Regions from separate parts of the Actinomadura rugatobispora genome, predicted to be linked through region 3. Evidence: riboswitches for the same ligand, from Rfam matches in the RefSeq annotation. Region 3 holds a riboswitch; each other region holds the start of a gene.

Region 1 (5,739 bases), 2.7 Mb from region 3:
AGCGTGGTGAGCACCACGGCCGCCACCGCCACCCGCAGCGGCCAGCGGCGCACCCGCGCGGTCGTCCACGCGATGAACCGGGAGCCGAGCGGGGTCAGGCCCAGCACGAGCACCAGGGCCAGTCCCGTGACCAGGCTGGTGTAGGCGCGCGGCGCGAGCGCGGCGTCGAACGCGCGCGACCGGGCGATCTCGGCGGCGCTGAAGTCGCGGGCCGGGTCCACCGGCGCGGCGCCGCCCGGCACGTGGCCGGGCATCGGGTTCCACGGCGTGGTGAACGCCAGGACCGCGCCGACGGCGGCGAACAGCACCACCGCCGCGACCGCGGCCGCCCGCCGCGAACGCCGGTCGGCCGCCTGCCCGGGCTCGGCGCTCATCGCAGTTCCCTCCGCAGGTAGTCACGCCAGCCGGCGGTGAAACGGGCCGGGCTGACGCCCAGCACCTCGCGCAGCGCCGCGGTCTCGGAACGCCGTCCCGCCGTCCGGTAGAGCCGGACCAGTCTCGCCTCACCGTACCGCTCGGCGATCATCCGGCAGGCCAGCCAGGCCTCCTGGTAGGACTGCGAGAGCCGGCCCGAGGCGCCGTCGAAGGCGGCCCGGCCCGGAAGGGCGGCGGGCAGCCGCCCGGCGGCGACCTCGCGCGCCAGCTCGCGCGCGGCCGACCGCACGGCGACGTCCCGGCCGTGGTAGCCGACGTGGTCGGCGAAGCCCTCGATGAGCCAGAGCGGGGTGCGGCCGTCGCGGGCGCCGCCGGTGGCGACATGCGTCAGCTCGTGCGTCAGGACGACGTCGCGCCCCAGGTCGTTGAGGCGGCCGAAGACGCCGGGGGCGATGACGATCCGGTCCGCCCCCGGTCCGCCGGACGTGGGCGCGACGGTGGCAAGCGCGGCGATCTCCGCCAGGTCGCGGTCGCCTCCCGCCAGCGCCCCGGCGCGCCGGTCGTCGCCCGGCACCAGCGCGACCACCCGGTCCCGCCAGCCGCGGACGGCCGCCGCGCCGGTCAGCCGCGCGACGGTGGGCACGGCGGCGTCCAGGCGGCGGGCGATCCCGGCCAGGCCGGGCGCGTCGCCGGCCACCAGCGCGGTGCGGCCGCGCACCACGGTGAGCGGCCCGCCGTCCCAGATCTCGGGGTCGTCGGTGCGGCCGCGGGACGTGCCGTCGCCGGTGATCGTCCAGGTGCCGGAGCGGGGCGCGAACGCCAGGTGCCGGGTGCGCCGCAGCGGGTCGTCGTCGTGGCCGCGCAGCCGGTAGCCCACCGTGGTCTGGACGAGCGCGGCGCCCCCGGTGGTGGAGACCACCCGCTCGAACCGCTCCCGCCACCCTTCCAGAGGCAGCTTGAGCAGGTTGTCGAACATCGCGGCCTGGGCCTGCCGGTACGGCGCGGGCGCGGCCGCGACCGTGGCCATGAACGCGGTGCGGTCGCGGTCGCGTACGGCGCGGGCACGGTTGGCCAGGACGGCGGCGACCGCGTTCGGGTCGGGCTGCCCGACATCGGGGCCGTCCGTACCGGCCGGGCGCCCGCCGGTCTCTTCGGAGGTGGCGGCGGTGAGGGCCGCGCCGCCGCCCAGGGCGCAGACGGCGGAGCCCGCGGCGATGGCCACCAGGGCCTTCCGCCGCGGGACTCCGCGTGCGCGCTGGGCTTCCATGCGCGAGATCCTATGTGCGCGGGCGCGCGGGCCTATCCCTAGGACTTGGCGTACTCGGGGTAGCCGTAGCCGACGATGGAGCCGGTGGACCGCTCGCGGACCATGACCGCGTTGCTGGTGTTGCCCTCCACGGTCTTCACCGTGCCGTCGCCGTTGTCCTTGATGACCATCCCGACGTGCACGATGTCGTTGACGTCCTTGCTGCCGCCCCAGTTGAAGAAGACGATGGCGCCCGGCCGGGGCTCGGTGCCCCAGCGGTCGTGGTCCTTGAACCACTCGGCGTGCGCGACCGTCCAGGCGTCCATGCCGAGCTGGTCGCTGAGGCCGATCCGGTCGCCGATCCAGGAGATGAACATGCTGCACCACGCGGCGTCGCTGTAGCCCTCGAGGGAGCCTCCGTCGCGCGCCACGGTCTCCTTGGCGCGGTCGGTCGACTTGTACCAGTCCTGGAACTTGGTCTCGCCGCCGCCGTCCTCGGAGATGCCGACCTGCTCGCGGGCCAGCCTGATGGCGTCCTGCGCCGTGGGCCTCTCGCGCTTGGCGGCCTTGGCCTTGGCGGAGCTGGAGGACGACGACGAGGACGACGACTCGGACGCCTTCTCGGCGCCCTTCCGGGTCTCGGGCTCGGTCCTGCTCTCCGCGCCCGCGGCCATCATGGCGGCGGACCGCTGGGGGGACGGGCCGCCCGTGTCGTTGAGCGACGCCTGGGCGGTGGCGGCGGCGAGGCCGACCACGACGGCTCCGGCGACGAGACGACCGGTGATACGGAGGGTGATGCTCGGGGGTTGGGGCGTGCGATGCTTTCCTGCCACTGCGGGAACTCCTCAGCTTCCATGCCGCCTGCCGGGTTAGCTGACGGGTTCGGGCGTGGAAGCTGCCCTACGGCCTGGTGAGAGGCCGATTCACCCCGGATGGGACGTGGGTCCCCGGCTCCGCTTCTCGCGGACTCGGCGGTGGGCGCCCGTCGTACGGGCACCCTGTTTTCGGGATCGGTCAGGTCACCCGGTGCGCACGCGCACCCGGGCGGGTCGAAGGGTTGGGAGGGCGTGGCCGCCCAGAGCTCCTCGTGAACAAGGGGGTCGGGCGTCACGAGGGCAGGGGTCGGGCGGCCACGCCGTGCTTATGGGGGGCGACCCGTGATCGGGTCTCGCCCGCGGCCAGGGCCCGATGGGGGGACCGCCGTGACGCGCTCTCAGCGCCCATGCGCGCCGAACATGCGCTCACGGTGCGGCCGGGCCGGCCGTTGGGAAAGGACGCGGCACCTGGACGGGGCCGAGTCGGGGGTCGGCACCTGGAGGGCGCCGGAGCGGGGACGACACCTGGGGGGTGCCGCAGGGCCCGGGGCGGACATGCCGCGCGGGGCCGGGCGACGCCTGGGGGGCGCCGGAATGGGACACAACATAGCAAAGGTCGACGAGAAGGCAAATAGGGGACAAAAAGCCGCCGGACCAGGAATAACCCGGTCCGGCGGCGAAGCCCTGCTATGGATCTTGTGACGGCGCGTGCGCCGACCGCTACGGAGGCCCTGCCGCACCGGGGGTGCGGCGGGCCGGCGCGTCAGGGACGCCCGGCCCCGAAGTAGTTCGACAGGTAGTAGCCCGAGGTGATGCTCACGACCTCGACGTTCTTGCCGGTCCGCGGGGCGTGGATCATCTTGCCGCCGCCCACGAACAGGCCGACGTGGCCGAGGTTGTTGAAGAACACCAGGTCGCCCGGCTGCAGCGCGCTCTTGGCGACCCGCTTGGTGGCCGCGTACTGCGAGTTGGTCGTCCGGGTGATGCCGACGCCCGCCGCGCCCCACGACTTCATCGTGAGCCCGGAGCAGTCGTAGGAGCTCGGGCCCGCCGCGCCGTAGGAGTACGGCTTGCCGAGCTGGGCGTAGGCGAAGTTGAGCGCGACCCGCGCCGAGCCGCTGGCCGGGCCGGTGTAGCTGCCGCCCGTCCCCCCGCCCGAGGAGGTCGTCTCGCCGAGCTGGGCCAGCAGCTTCTTCTGCTTCTGGACGCCCTTCTCGACCTCGGCCTTCTGCGCCTTCAGGTCCTTGGCCTGCTTGGCCACCTCGTCGTAGGCGGCCTTGGCCTGCGCCTGCTCGCGCCGCAGCCGCTGCGCCGACCCCAGGAACTGGGCCAGCTCGGAGCTGCGGTTGCGGGACAGGTGCTCGAAGACCGCGGCCTGGTCGAGCACGGCCTGCGGGTTGTCGGCGCCGACGAAGCCGGCCACGTCACCGGTGTTGCCCGCCTTGTACGCGGCGGCCGCCATCTGGGCGATCTTTCCCTGGAGCTCGTTGAAGGTGGTCAGCTCCTCCTTGCCCGCCTTCTGCGTCGCCTGCCACTTCTTCTTGGCGACCTTGAGCTTCTCCTGCACCTGGTTGTACTTCTCGACCAGCTGCTCCACCTGCTCGTTGAGCTTGGTGAGCTTCTTGCGGGCCTCCGCCGCGCTGGGGCGCGGGTCGGCGTGCGCCGCGGTCGCGGGAAGCACGGTGACGGGAACGGTGAGCGAGGCCGTCACGGCGAGACAGACGGTCGCCGTGAGCCTGCGGGAGCCGCCGCGTCCTGTGTGTGCGCCCGGGCGGCCGCGCTGCGGCAGGGGGCCCGCCCCGGTGAGATCACTGGCCACGATCCGTTGTGCCCCTCTCGGTCCACGATGTCAGCGGACGACATTAGCGAGGGGCCACACCTGCCACAACCGAATCGTTGGTCTTTGACGCAGTAATTCGGACTTTACGCACACTCGGTGAGATAAAGATCACGAGGCGCTGTCGACACCGGTCCGCCCGTCACCGCCCGCACCGGCGGCGCCACCGGGCGCAGCGGCGCCGCCTCCCGGCACCCCGGGACGGGAACAGAACGCGTGAGAGCCGCGAGGACGCCGAAACAGCAGGTCAGGGCACCTGGATGACCTAGGTGCGGCCCAGACGGCGCAGCAGCAGCGTGGAGGGCGCGGGACGGGCGTTGGCGCGGCGGGCGGCGTCGGCCACCTCGCGGTCGGAGGAGACCACCACGACCGCGCGGCCGGGCGGCTCGGCCCGCACCAGCTCCCCGATCAGCTCGTCGGCGGTCTGCCCCGGCTGGCTGAACAGCACCCGCACCCCGCGCGGCGCCGGGATCGCCACCGGGGCGTCCAGGTCCGCCCCGTCGAACACGCACGTGACCTCGGCCCGCGTCTGCGCCGCCAGCCCGCCCAGCCCCGACAGCAGCCGGTTGCGCTGGTCGGCCAGCGGCAGCTCGCCGTAGCCGGACTTGGTGACGTTGTAGCCGTCCACCACCAGATGCACCTGCGGGAGGGTCAGCAGCCGCTCCAGCAGCTGCGGATCCTGGTCCGACAGCGCCCGCCCCGGCAGCGCGCGATGCGCCAGCCGGTCGGGCTCCACCCCGGCCACCGCGTCCGCCGGGCGCTCGATCGTCGACGGCAGCGCCAGCTCGCGGCGCACGCCCTGCGCCGCGTCCACCAGCGTGTCCAGCAGCATCCGCAGCCGCACGTCGTCGACGTTGCGGCCCTCCCGGGACGCGCGCCGGGCCGCCTCGGCGTCGGTCTCCGCCCGCGCCAGCCGACCGCGCAGCCTGCGCATCTCCTTGTCGGCCGCCGCGGTGCCCTCGCGCGCCGCGGCCAGCTCCCGCTCCGTCTCCGCCGCCAGCGCCTCGGCCCGCTCCTGCGCCGCCCTCGCCCGGGTACGGGCATCGTGCAGCTTGCGGCGCAGCTCGGCCACCTCGGTCTTGGTGTCGCGCAGCTCCGCGCGCAGCCGCTCCACCTCGGCGGACCGGGCCGCACGGGCCACCGCCAGCTCCTCGCGCAGCTCGGCGATGCGCCGCTCGGCCGCCTCGCCCTCCGACACGCTCGCCGACCGCTCCAGCTCGGCGCGGGCGGCCTCCACCAGCCGGATCCAGCCCTCGGGACGCAGCAGGTAGGCGATCACCGCCACCTTCACCGGATCGGCCGCCGGCGGCACCGGGCCCTGCTCCACCGCCTCCACCAGGTCGGGCTGCGCCTCCCGCAGCGGCGCCGCCACCCGCCGCCGGAACCCGGCGTCCTTCTCCAGCTGCGCGGCGATGTGCTGCCCGGCCAGCTTGGCCCGCTTGCGGCGCTCGAACCGCGCGAAGCGG
Region 2 (5,739 bases), 1.2 Mb from region 3:
GTGTCGCTGCGCTACCTCAACCCGATCGGCGCCGACCCGCGGATGCGCACCGGCCTGCAGAGCAGCAAGCCCACGCACGCGCTGGGCAAGATGATCGAGTCGTACGAGCTGGGCGTGCCGTTCCGGATCACCGGGGTGGACTGGGACACCCGCGACGGCACGGCGGTTCGCGACTACATCCACGTGTGGGACATCGCCCGCGCCTTCTGCGAGGCGGCGGCGCGGTTCGACGCCATCGTCCCGCATGACCAGAACGGTTCCGACGGAAAGAACGGAAAGAACGGCGCGGGCGGCGGTGGCGGCCGCAGAACCGGTTACCAGGTCATCAATCTCGGCACCGGCGGCGGAACCACCGTGCGGGAACTCGTGGACGCCTTCCGCGGCGTCGTCGGGGACGGTTTCCAGGCGGAGGAGGCGCCCGCCCGCCCCGGCGACGTGGTCGGCGCGTTCGTCAATCCCGCCAAGGCGCTGGAATTGCTCGGCTGGAAGCCCGAGTACTCCATCGAGGACGCCATCCGCCATTCCCTGGAATGGGCCGCGCTCCGGAGCCGCACGGACGTGGCCTGAGCCATGACCTGATCTTCGGGGGCCGCCGCCCGCGCGGTGGGAACGGACGTGCGAGAGTATGGGATCGGTCACACGTTCGGTACCCCCGAGGAGGCGCGTTGAGCGGCGATGTGCGGATCACCGTGACGCGGACCCTGAGCAAGGAGCAGCAGGCGCGGCGGGAGCGGCTGATCGAGGCCGCGCGCCTGCTGGCGTTAGAGGGCGGCTACGCCGCCGTGACCATGCACGACGTGGCCGACCGGGCCGGTGTGGCCCGGGCCACGGTCTACCGCTACTTCGCCACCAAGGACCACCTGCTGACCGAGGTCGCCGCCACCTGGGCGCACCGGATCACCGACGACATCGACGCGCTGGCGGTCGGGGGCACCCCGGTGGAGCGGCTCACCGCGATGCTGGAGCGGATCGTGCGGGTGGCGGCCGAGGAGCTCACCCTGACCTCGGCGATCGTCCAGGCGGTGACGGCGGACGACTCCAGCGTGGACGACGCCCGCACGGTGCTCTTCCTGTTCGTCCGGGACCGGCTGGCGGCGGCGATCGGCGGCCCGGTCCCGGAGCGGGAGGAGGTCGAGATCGTGCTGGGCCACGTGCTGCTGGCCGGCCTGGTCAGCCTGGCCTCGCTGCGGCGGCCGGTGGACGAGGTCGCGGCGATGGTGCGGACCTCCGGCCGGCTGGTGCTGGCCGGGGCCATGGCGGGCAGCGGCGCCGCCGGCCCCTGAGCCGGCCCGTGAGTCGACCTTGAGTCGGCCCTGGGCCGTCCCGCACAGGGTGTGACGTATCTCACCGTCCGGCCCGCGCGGCCTCTCGCGGGGCGTTCCGCGGAGCCTCTCCCGGGGTTCGCCGTGCGCTGTCCCTGGTGGCCGCGGGCGTCGTCCGCCGGACCGGCCAGGGCGTCCCCTCGGCGCGTACGGGCACCCGTTCGGCCAGGGCCCGCGCCAGCATCAGAGCCCCCACCGCCACGAGCGCCAGGCCCACCAGACCCGCGCCCGCCAGGCCCAGCAGAGTGATCAGCAGCAGGCCCAGATCCGGCCCCATCGTCGTCCTCCCGCCCCATGACTCGACTTTGAAGTCCGGATCCTTCCCCGATGTCGGGACCTGATGCGTCCCAGGGGCGGACTTTGTTCCGGTCCTGAGTGCTTTGCCCCAGATTTGCGCTGAGCTGGAAGTTTGATACCTTCTGTCCAGTTCTGGTGATGCGACCCATGCGTCGTCGGAGCCGGCGAACCCGCCCCGTAGGGGTCGGAACCGCCTCAACGGTCGCGTGTGCGGACCAACGAACCCGCGCGAACCCGTGTCCATCTGATCGCAGTGCCGGCGGCCCTGAAGGCCGCCGCTCCGCCGAGTCCATTCCACGCCGACGACGGCGTCCGGAGCCGGGGACCCAACTCTCTGGGGTGAATCGGCGCACGTCTGTGCGCCGTAGGGCGACTTCCACGCCCGAATCCGACAGCTAACCCGGTAGGCGGCCTTGGAAGGAATCAGGAGACCCCTGCTTTGTCGTTCCGTACGAACCCCGCTTATACGGCCCTGCTCGCCACTCTCCGTGACCGTGCGAGCGAGCTGACCTCCCAGACCATCGCGCTGCGCGGCCGTGCGGCCGCCGGCGTCGTCGGCGGCGTCGCCCTCGGCGCGCTGACCCTCGGCTCGGCCGTGGGCGCCGTGGCCTCCTCCGACTCGTCCACCGGCAGCACCGGCGCCGTCGCGGGCGCCGCCGCGGCCGGCAAGAACGGCCACGGCACCGTCCGCGCGGAGGGGCTGGCCGAGAAGACCGGCTCCACCGCCCAGAACGCCGAGGCCGCCCGGAACGAGCCCGGCTCGGGCGAGAAGGCCCAGTCCGCCAGGGCGGCCAAGACCACCCAGTCCGCCTCCGCCCAGCAGGTCCTGAAGCTGGCCGAGAAGCAGGTCGGCATCTCCGAGGGCAGGGGCGGCCAGACCAAGTTCCACGACTGGTACGTCAGGAGCAACGCGGCCAAGGCGACCGCCGCGCGCGACGGCGGCTCGGTGTCCAGCTACAACGGCGCCCAGTGGTGCAACATGTTCGTGTCCTGGCTGGGTGCGCAGACCGGCACGAAGGGCATGGGCGCCGACGCCTACACCGTCGCGCACGCCAAGTGGTTCGAGAAGACCGGCCACTGGGGCCACAAGGCCAAGCCCGGCGCCGTGGTGTTCTTCAACTGGAACGGCGGCGGCGTCGAGGGCATCCAGCACGTCGGCATGGTCGTCAAGGACAACGGCGACGGCACGATCGACACCATCGAGGGCAACACCAGCAACAAGGTCATGAAGAAGACCCGCGACGAGGCGCAGGTCGCCGGGTACGGCTACCCCCAGTACCGGGGCTGACCCCGACCCGCTCGTGCGCCCAGGGCGCCCCGCCATCCGTGGCGGGGCGCCCTCCGGCGTTTCCGGACGGGGCACAGGTGATGTTCGACTGCGCGCCCCCCGACCGACCGATGGTCTTCCACGCCCCGTGCACGAAGGAGGAGAACCTGGACCAGACCGGGCTCGACGCCGTCCGGCGGCGCGCGCACCGCGATGCGGGGGGACGGGGAGGGAGCGCGGCGTGGCTGACATGCGAGCACCGGAATGGGCGCGGGACGGCGGGCGCGGTGCCCGCCGCGACATCGTCATCGTCTGCGACGACGTCGACGGGCCGGGCGGCGTCCAGCGCTGGGCGCACGGCCTGGCCGGGCTGCTGTCCGGACGCGGCCACCGCGTCACCCTGGTCGGCGTCACCCGATCGGCGGAGGCCGCCCCGCACGAAGCGCGCGAGGCGGCTCGGGCGCGGCCGTACGCCGTCGAAACTTTGCACGAGTCCTGGCCGCTGCCCGCCCTGGAACGGCGTCCACGCACGCTGCGCAACCGTCTCGACCTGCGGGCGCGGCTGCTCGACCGCAGGCGCGCCGCGACCAGGAGGGACGGGGCCGTCCGGCTGGCGGCTCTGCTGGATGGCGCCCGCCCCGGCGCCGTGGTGATCGTGGCGCAGGTGTGGGCGATGGAATGGGTGCGCCTGGCCGGGCTGGGCGGCCGCGCCGGGCTGCGGGTGCTGGCGCTGCCCGCCGAGAACGCCGGCCACACGCCCCACACGCTGCTCGCCGTGCCCGGCCGCGCGGCCGTGCCGCGCGAGCCGGTGATCGCCTGCCTGGGCCGGCTGTCGCACGAGAAGGGCGCGGACCTGGCGATCGAGGCCTGGGCGTCCATGGCGGCCCGGCATCCGCGCTGGCGGCTGCGGCTGTACGGGGCGGGCCCGCGCGAGGGCGCGCTGCGGGAGCAGGCGGAGCGGCTCGGCGCGGCGGGCGCGGTGGAGTTCGCCGGGGTGGCGCGGGACGTGCCGGACGCGCTGGCCCGGGCGTCGATCTTCGCGCTGCCGTCCCGCCGGGAGGGCTTCCCGACGGCGCTGCTGGAGGCGATGGCGGCCGGGCTGCCGGCGGTCGCGTTCGACGGCGCTCCCGGCGTCCGCGACCTGGTCACCGACGGGGCGGACGGGCTGCTGGCCCGTCCCGGCGACACCGCCGGGTTCGCCGCCGCGCTGGACCGGCTGATCATGGACCCGGAACTGCGGGAGCGGCTGGGCGGCGCCGCGCCGCGCGCGGCCCGCCGGTTCGAGGCGGGCGCGGCGCTGGACCGCTGGGAGCGGATGTTCGACGTGCTCCACCGGGAGCCGTCCTCCGCCCGGACCACGGCGCCGGCGGCGCCGCGCGTCCCGGCCGCGTCTGTGGCCCGGGCCCTGCGCCGGGGCGGGGTTGGACCCCGATCGCCGAAGCCGATTGGACCTGTGCCCGGTGACTGAACCGGCCCTAGCGTACGGACCATGACCCATCCGATCCTGTTCCTGCTGGCCGCCACGACGCTGATCGTGATCCCCGGTCCGAACCACCTCTACATCGCCGCGCGCAGCGTGGCGGACGGCCGGCGGGCCGGCATCGCCTCCGCGCTGGGCGTGGAGACCGGCACGCTGGTGCACGTGGCGGCCGCGGCGGCGGGCCTGTCGGCGATCGTGGCCGCGTCCGCGACCGCCTTCGGCGTGCTGCGCTACGCGGGCGCCGCGTACCTGGTGTACCTGGCGGTGCGGACGCTGCGCGGCGGCGACCGGGTGGACGGGCCCGAGACCTCGCCCAAGCCGCTGCGCCGGGTCTACCTCGACGGCGTTCTGATCAACATCTTCAATCCCAAGGTCGTGCTGTTCTTCCTGGCGTTCCTGCCGCAGTTCGTGGACCAGCGGGCGGGCGCCGTCCCGGCGCAGATCGTGGTCATGGGCCTGGTCACCGCGCTGATCGGGCTCGTCAGCGACGTGCTCTACGCCGTCGCCGGCGGGTCGATCGGCGCGATGCTGCGGGGCCGGCCGCGCTTCCGGCGCGGGCAGCGCTACGCGACCGGGGCGATCTACCTCGGGCTCGGCGCGGTCGCCGCGTTCGCGGGCCCCGGCCCCAGGCGCGCCTGACAGGGGCCTCACGGTGGGCACGGCCCGTGTGGGGGACCAGGCAGGGGACGCACGGGGGCGCGGTCGTTGACCCGGTGCTTCCCAAGGCGCGATGCTGTTGTCCGATGCGCCCCCTTGCGCGGATATGACGGCTGTATCCCTTCACGGGAACGACGGTTTGTCATCCGGATGACAACGATGTGCGCGCAATGCGTGGCCCGGTTCGCAGCGGACGCGTACACCGCTCTGTAACTTCCGATGAGCCCCTGGTTGCCGACGGGGCGGGAGGTGCGAACGGTGACCACGACGCTCGAGGAACGCACGCCCCTGAAACCGTGGGCCGGCGTCCCCTGTGAGATGTCCGATCTCATGCGGCCCCATCTGGACGCGCTGGCCGAGGAGATGATCCAGGAGATCCTCTCCGAGATCCCCGAGTACGCCCGCCCGCAGGACGAGGAGTACTCCCGGCTGGTGCGGCTGGCCGTCGAGGGGGCGCTCCAGCAGTTCGTGGACCTCATCGTCGACCCCGACAGCTCCTGGGAGCCCGTCGCGGCCGTCTACCGGGAGATCGGCTGGGCCGAGGCGCGCGAGGGCCGCAGCCTCGACGTCCTGCAGACCTCGATGCGGCTCTGCGCGCGGGTGGCGTGGCGGCGGCTCGCGGCCGAGTCGGAGACCTTCAACATCTCCCGGCGCGCCCTGGCCAGCCTCGCCGAGGCCATCTTCGCGTTCCTGGACGAGATCGCCCGCGCCGCCGC
Region 3 (5,739 bases):
GCGCCCGTTCGGTCTTTCCAGGCCGCGTCTTCCACGCCGCCCCTTGTCGCGGCGGCCACCACTAGGGATGATCTCCGCAGGGGGTCGTCATGTGGGCCGGTCTGCAGATCGCATTGATAGGCGTGGTCGGGGTGGCGGCGACCTCCTGGGCGCTGTGGTCCCTGCGCGGATCCACGCACCGCAGGCAGGTCAAAGAGGCTCTGCTCCCGCTCATCGGCGGGCTGTGGTTCCTCTTCTGCTTCGCCGCGGTCGTCGTCTTCGACATGCCCTTCACACCGGCGCCGCTCTCATTCTTCCTCTTCATCGCGCTGGTCTGGCTCGTGCGGAAGACGTGGCGGTCCCTGAAGCAGAGGCTGAGCGCCTAGCGAACCGGAGGGGACGAACATGGCCAGGACCCATCATTACGAACTCGATGTCACCTGGACGGGCGACCGCGGCACCGGTACCAGCGGTTATCGCGACTTCGACCGCGCCCACGAACTCACCGCGGACGGCAAACCGGTCATTCCGGCGTCCTCCGACCCCGCGCTCCGCGGCGACCCCGAGCGCTGGAACCCCGAGGAACTCCTGGTGGCCTCGCTGTCGCAGTGCCACATGCTGTGGTTCCTGCACCTGTGCGTCGGCGCCGGGGTGATCGTCACCGGGTACACCGACCGCCCGCACGGCACCATGGTCGAGACCCGCGACGGCGGCCACTTCGAGGAGGTCGTCCTGCGGCCGAAGGTCACCGTGGCCACCGCGGACCAGGCCGCGCTCACGCCCGAACTGCACGAACGCGCCCACCGGATGTGCTTCATCGCCAACTCGGTCAACTTCAAGGTCCGCCACGAACCCACCGTCGAGACAGCGACCGCCTGACGCCCCCGATCACGTGCCACCGAACCTCACGCCTCGGGGTGCATCAGCTGTTCGGCGAACCACTGCAGGCGCTCCGTGCTTATGCCGGTCCGCTGCTCGACGGCCAGCGGATGGTCGGTGGGCTCGAGCTCGATGGAGGGACGCCGGCCCACCGGTCGCGTGTGGACGTGGGTCTTCAGGTTCAGCGTGCTCTGGTCGTAGAGGAACAGTTCTGTGGCCAGCCATCCGAAGTAGGGCGGCTCGTTCTCACGGCCCGGGCTCTCCCACAGTTCGCTCATGCGGGCGAAGTTCTGCGGGCTGAGCGACACCCAGGCGGCCCAGGAGAAGACGTCCCCGCCGATGATGGGGATCTCGATCAGGCCCTTCACGAACAGGTGCTCTCCATTGATCACGCACTGGTCGGAGGTGAGTTCGCTGTCGGGGTGCGCGGCGATTTCCTCGGACCAGTACGCCGGCGCCTCGGAGGAGTAGTGCTGGGGCAACTCGTCGTGCTTCTCGCCGCAGCAGGAACGCACGAATCCGACATGGCTGGACATGCAGGGGAGCCTATTCGGTCGGGCCGCCGCCGGCCCGCGCTCACGACCGACTGATCGCGGAACCTGGCATCATCGCCGGATGACGCCCTCATGGACGATCCGGCACTTCTCCCAGGCGAATCCGAAGGGGCGGGACCAGGGTGACGTGCCCGCGCTGCTGCGGAGGGTCGCCGACTCCATCGAGGAACTGGGCCCGGTCAAGGTGCAGGACCTCATCCTGCACGAGGAGATCACCGAGGACGGGCCGTGGGTGAGCGCGACCGTCTACTTCCACCCCGCCGACCCCGCCGGGGCCTCCTAGCCGCGCGGGGTGCGGTCCCAGAGCCGGAGGCCCGCCGGAGGCGCGGTACTCGCTATCTTGTTCGCGGCGGCGGGGTCGTCCGCACGGTAAAGGGTGGGACCCGGGGTGCGGACTGGGCCATCTGCCTCGTCGCTTCGAGCTCCGGCGGCGCGCACCACGTGACCGCCGTTCGCCGGAGGGCCGGCCGGCGGCCGCGCGATGGTTAGCGTCTACCTGATAGATAAGCGGCCATCCCGCAACGACCGTCACGGGCGCGGAATGGGCTTCCCAGAGTCAGAGGCCCCCGCCGGAGGCGAATGAACCTGGGCTATGTGCCGAAGTTCTAGACTTCCGCGTCTATCCGACAGCGTTTCCTGCACGGCAGCGGCCTTCCCAGGCCCAAGCCCGGCCTGTCGGCGATCCAACCCGGCTCCGGCGACAACCTGGGCTGGCATCTGGATCAGCTTTCACACTTTGAAGGCATCCACGACCCCATCGACCCTGAACAAGAGGCACCCGTGCGCCAAGTGGTCATCGACACATCCGACCCCAGCACCCTGACCGTCTACGTCATGGCTTTCAACACCTGACACCATCGACTCGCACTGCACCATGGGTGCCGGGTGATGGCACAGCCTCCTAGAAAGCGGCGCGAGCGCCCAAGCGAGACGGCGAAATGATGGCCGATTCCTTTGACCCTGCCTTGGCGGGTCCCGGACGATAAGCCCGTCACGGCGCGGCTGGTCTTCACGACTCGTCAGCGCACGCCGATCAGCCGTACTGAGGCCTGGAAACCGGTCCTTGAGCGGGCCGGTGTGCCGTCGATGCGCGAGAACGGGTACCACGCGCTTCGCCGGCGTCCTACTCGAACGCGGCGTCGACATCCGGACGTACACGCACCTGATGCGCAAGGCGAGCGCATGACCTGCGCCCCCGGTCTAGAAGACCGAGATGTGGACGTGGTCGAAGTGGTTGGCGGTGGTGCCGCCGCGGTTCTCCATGCTGCGCCAGCCGGGGCTGCGCATGTCGTAGATGCGCTGGCGCCAGATCACGTACTTGATGCCGAGCCTGCTGGCGTTGGCGATGGCGTACGCGGCGGTCTGGTCGCCCTGGGCGCGGCCGTTGGCCGAGGGCATCGAGCCGCCCGTGCTGACCATGAAGTCGCAGGCCTGGCCGGTGGCGTGGTCCTGGGCGTCGACGCCGCCGCGGAAGCAGCCGATGGTGGGGAACGGTCCGAACTCGATGTCGATGCTGTTCTTGGCCTTGAGCATGCGGGGGGTGACCCCGCCCATGCCGACGCTGGGCGACTCCGGCTTGTACTTCTTGACCAGCGCCTTGATCCTGGCCTTCTCCTTGACCAGGTCGCGGATCTCCTTCTCGAGCTCCTTGATCTTCTGCTCGGCCTCGCGCTTGGACTTCTCCTGCTCGTTCACCAGCTTCTGGATCTGCTGCACCTGGGCGGACTGGTTCTGCGCCACGTGGCTGACCAGGCTGAGGTTGCTGAGCGCGTTGGAGGGGTCGTCGCTGGAGAGGACGTTGACCGAGGGATCGGCGCCGCCCGTCATGTACTGGTTGGCGGCGAGCTGGGCGACCAGGCCGCGGGCGGTCTGGAGGTCCTTGCTGAGCACCTTGGTCTTGTCCAGGGCCACCTTGACGCTGTACCGGGTGTCCTTCAGCTTCGCCAGGTCGCCGCCGTACGCCTTGTCGAGCTTCTCGATCTGGGCGTTCAGCTTGCGGATGCGGCCCGCGTCGCCGGGCTCGGCCTGAGCGGGGGGCGCGGTGCCCGCGGCGAGCGGCAGGGCACCGGCGAGCGCCGCGAGTGCCAAGGCGGGACGCCGTAGCCGGGCGGGCCAGCGGCGGGTGGAGTTGGGGGTCTCCTCCACGTCCTCTCCTCTCCTCGATCGCCTACCGGGTTAGCTGACGGATTCGGGCCGGGAGTCAGCCCTATCACCGCCCGCGGTCACGGGTGGTGAATTCACCCCGGCCGGTCTGGTCCGGGGGCGCGCCCCCGGACCTGATGGCTGTGGGTCCCCGGCTCCCGGGCGGGGTAGCGCCGCGGGACTCGGCGTGGCCGGCCGCCGCCCCGCCCGAAACGGGCGGCTCGGCGGCCGGATGCCAACGAACTGTAAGATCCTCGCCAAGATTAAACCCCAGCGGCACCTGGGATGGCTCGATGGCCGGGCCATCCTACGTGACCGGGCTCACAGACCCGCTTTGTAGAGGAGCCGGTTGGCGGTCCCGGACGGCAGCCGTCCGATCTTTCCCTTTGTTGAGTTGTCGTTCAGCCATTTCTGCACCTGCGGGAACGTGGCCCCGCGGTTGCCGGCCAGGTAGAGCGCCGCGACCCCGCTCACGTGCGGTGCAGCCATCGACGTGCCGGAGATCGTCGACTTGCCGCCGCCGGGCCAGGCCGAGGTGATCCCGTAGCCGGGCGCGAAGATGTCGACGCACGAGCCGTGGTTCGACCAGGTGGCCCGGTTGTCGTAGATCGTGGTCGCGCCGACCGACATCACCCAGCCCGCGCTGGACGGCGAGGTGTTGCAGGCGTTCTGGTTCTCGTTGCCCGCCGCCACCGAGACGAAGACGCCCGACTGCGACAGCTGCTGCACGGCCGTGTTGAGCGCCGCCGACTTGGGGCCGCCGATCGACAGGTTGGCCACGGCGGGCTTGGCGGCGTTCTGCTGCACCCACTGGACGGCCTGGACGATGGTCGACACCGAGCCGAAGCCGTCGGCGTCCAGCACCCGCAGGCCGCGCACGTTGACGTTCTTGGCCACGCCCCAGGTCTTGGCGCCGATGGTGCCGGCCACGTGCGTCCCGTGCCCGTTGTGGTCCCAGCCGTCGCCGTTGAACTCCGGCGCGACCCAGACCGTCTTGGCCCGGCCGCCGAACTCGGGGTGGCTGTGCGCCAGCCCGGTGTCGATCACGTAGGCGTTCACGCCGGTGCCGGTCGAGGTGTAGGTGTAGGACTTCGACAGCGGCAGGGGGCGCTCGTCGATGCGGTCCAGGCCCCAGGTGGGGTTGCTCTGCGTGGCGACGAGCTTGACGACCTGGTCGTGCTCGATCGCGGCCACCGCCGGGTCGCGGCGCAGCTTGTCCAGCTGCGCGGTGCTCAGCTTGGCGGCGAAGCCGTTCAGCACCCCGTCGAAGCGCTTGACGGAGGTGGCGCGGACCCGCTGGGCCGCCGAGGCGGTGGACGCCCCGGACTTCAGCGTGACGATGTACCGGCCCGGCAGCGGGGTGCCCCGCGCCGCGGTGACGGTGACCGGCTCACCCGCCCCGGGGGCTGCGGAGGCGGGCAGGACGCCGGCGGCGGTGACGCACGAGGCGGCCGCGCCGACGACGAGGACCCTTCGGTGGACAGTCCGCAAGAGTTCTCCTTCTCTCCGGCGGGACCGTACGCGGTGCCCGCGGGTGGCCGAGATGATCGATCGGCCCGGAGGTACCTTAATGGATCTCCTGCGAAAAGAGCCCTTAAATCACGCTTAAATCGGCATTCCGGCCGGAGGTGGCACGGGTCAGCCGCGGGTGAGCTTTCCCTGGTATCCGAGCTGCGGCTGGCCGGGCGTGCTCCAGGCGTACTGGAGGGTGCCGTCCGGCTGCCGGCTGACCTGCACGGTGCCGTTCGTGCACGGCTTCGGAATGGCCAGCGCCATGGTGAGCTGCCGGTTCGTCCCCTCGGTGAGGGTGAGCGTCCCGGTGCAGTGGCTCCGCGGGTACACGGCCTTGGCGGTCTTCTCGCCCGCCGTGAACGTCACCTCGATCGGGAACGAGGCGCCCCGGGAGGGATTGACCGCTGTGCCCTTCCACGTTCCGGAGAACCCGTCGGGGACGGCGCTCACCGGACGGTCGTCGGGCGGCGCGGCCCCGGGTCCGGGCGAGCCGCCGGCGTCGTCCCGCCACTGCGGCAGCAGCACCAGCGCGATGATCGCGACGCCGACCAGCACCCCGATCGTCAGCGAGAGCGCCACGCCGAGCAGGTGGTTGCCGGGGCGCAGCCGGGTCAGCCGGTCCAGGGCGCCGGGGACGCCGCGGCGCGGCTCCTCGGGCGGCAGCGACAGGACC

What was found. Region 3 has a riboswitch for cyclic di-AMP ahead of ACZ466_RS23515 (coiled-coil domain-containing protein). Riboswitches for the same ligand answer to the same signal wherever they lie in the genome.
Region 1: linked by a shared signal. The riboswitch ahead of ACZ466_RS36060 (CHAP domain-containing protein) and the one ahead of ACZ466_RS23515 (coiled-coil domain-containing protein) in region 3 are both predicted to bind cyclic di-AMP.
Region 2: linked by a shared signal. The riboswitch ahead of ACZ466_RS29160 (CHAP domain-containing protein) and the one ahead of ACZ466_RS23515 (coiled-coil domain-containing protein) in region 3 are both predicted to bind cyclic di-AMP.

What each region holds. Positions count from the first base shown of each region.
Region 1 covers NZ_AP029191.1:8,032,078-8,037,816, forward strand. Annotated here, with positions in the region: gene ACZ466_RS36050 (M48 family metallopeptidase) at 1-374, opposite strand, end outside; gene ACZ466_RS36055 (MDR/zinc-dependent alcohol dehydrogenase-like family protein) at 371-1,642, opposite strand; gene ACZ466_RS36060 (CHAP domain-containing protein) at 1,681-2,454, opposite strand; cyclic di-AMP (ydaO/yuaA leader) riboswitch at 2,464-2,605, opposite strand; gene ACZ466_RS36065 (C40 family peptidase) at 3,200-4,255, opposite strand; gene ACZ466_RS36070 (NYN domain-containing protein) at 4,539-5,739, opposite strand, start outside.
Region 2 covers NZ_AP029191.1:6,511,137-6,516,875, forward strand. Annotated here, with positions in the region: gene ACZ466_RS29145 (NAD-dependent epimerase/dehydratase family protein) at 1-567, shown strand, start outside; gene ACZ466_RS29150 (TetR/AcrR family transcriptional regulator) at 690-1,283, shown strand; gene ACZ466_RS29155 (hypothetical protein) at 1,345-1,599, opposite strand; cyclic di-AMP (ydaO/yuaA leader) riboswitch at 1,907-2,044, shown strand; gene ACZ466_RS29160 (CHAP domain-containing protein) at 2,215-2,907, shown strand; gene ACZ466_RS29165 (glycosyltransferase) at 3,371-4,354, shown strand; gene ACZ466_RS29170 (LysE family translocator) at 4,376-5,005, shown strand; gene ACZ466_RS29175 (PucR family transcriptional regulator) at 5,282-5,739, shown strand, end outside.
Region 3 covers NZ_AP029191.1:5,301,105-5,306,843, forward strand. Annotated here, with positions in the region: gene ACZ466_RS23495 (hypothetical protein) at 90-365, shown strand; gene ACZ466_RS23500 (OsmC family protein) at 385-858, shown strand; gene ACZ466_RS23505 (DUF2199 domain-containing protein) at 885-1,394, opposite strand; gene ACZ466_RS23510 (hypothetical protein) at 1,474-1,695, shown strand; gene ACZ466_RS23515 (coiled-coil domain-containing protein) at 2,613-3,557, opposite strand; cyclic di-AMP (ydaO/yuaA leader) riboswitch at 3,561-3,737, opposite strand; gene ACZ466_RS23520 (S8 family peptidase) at 3,876-5,045, opposite strand; gene ACZ466_RS23525 (serine/threonine protein kinase) at 5,193-5,739, opposite strand, start outside.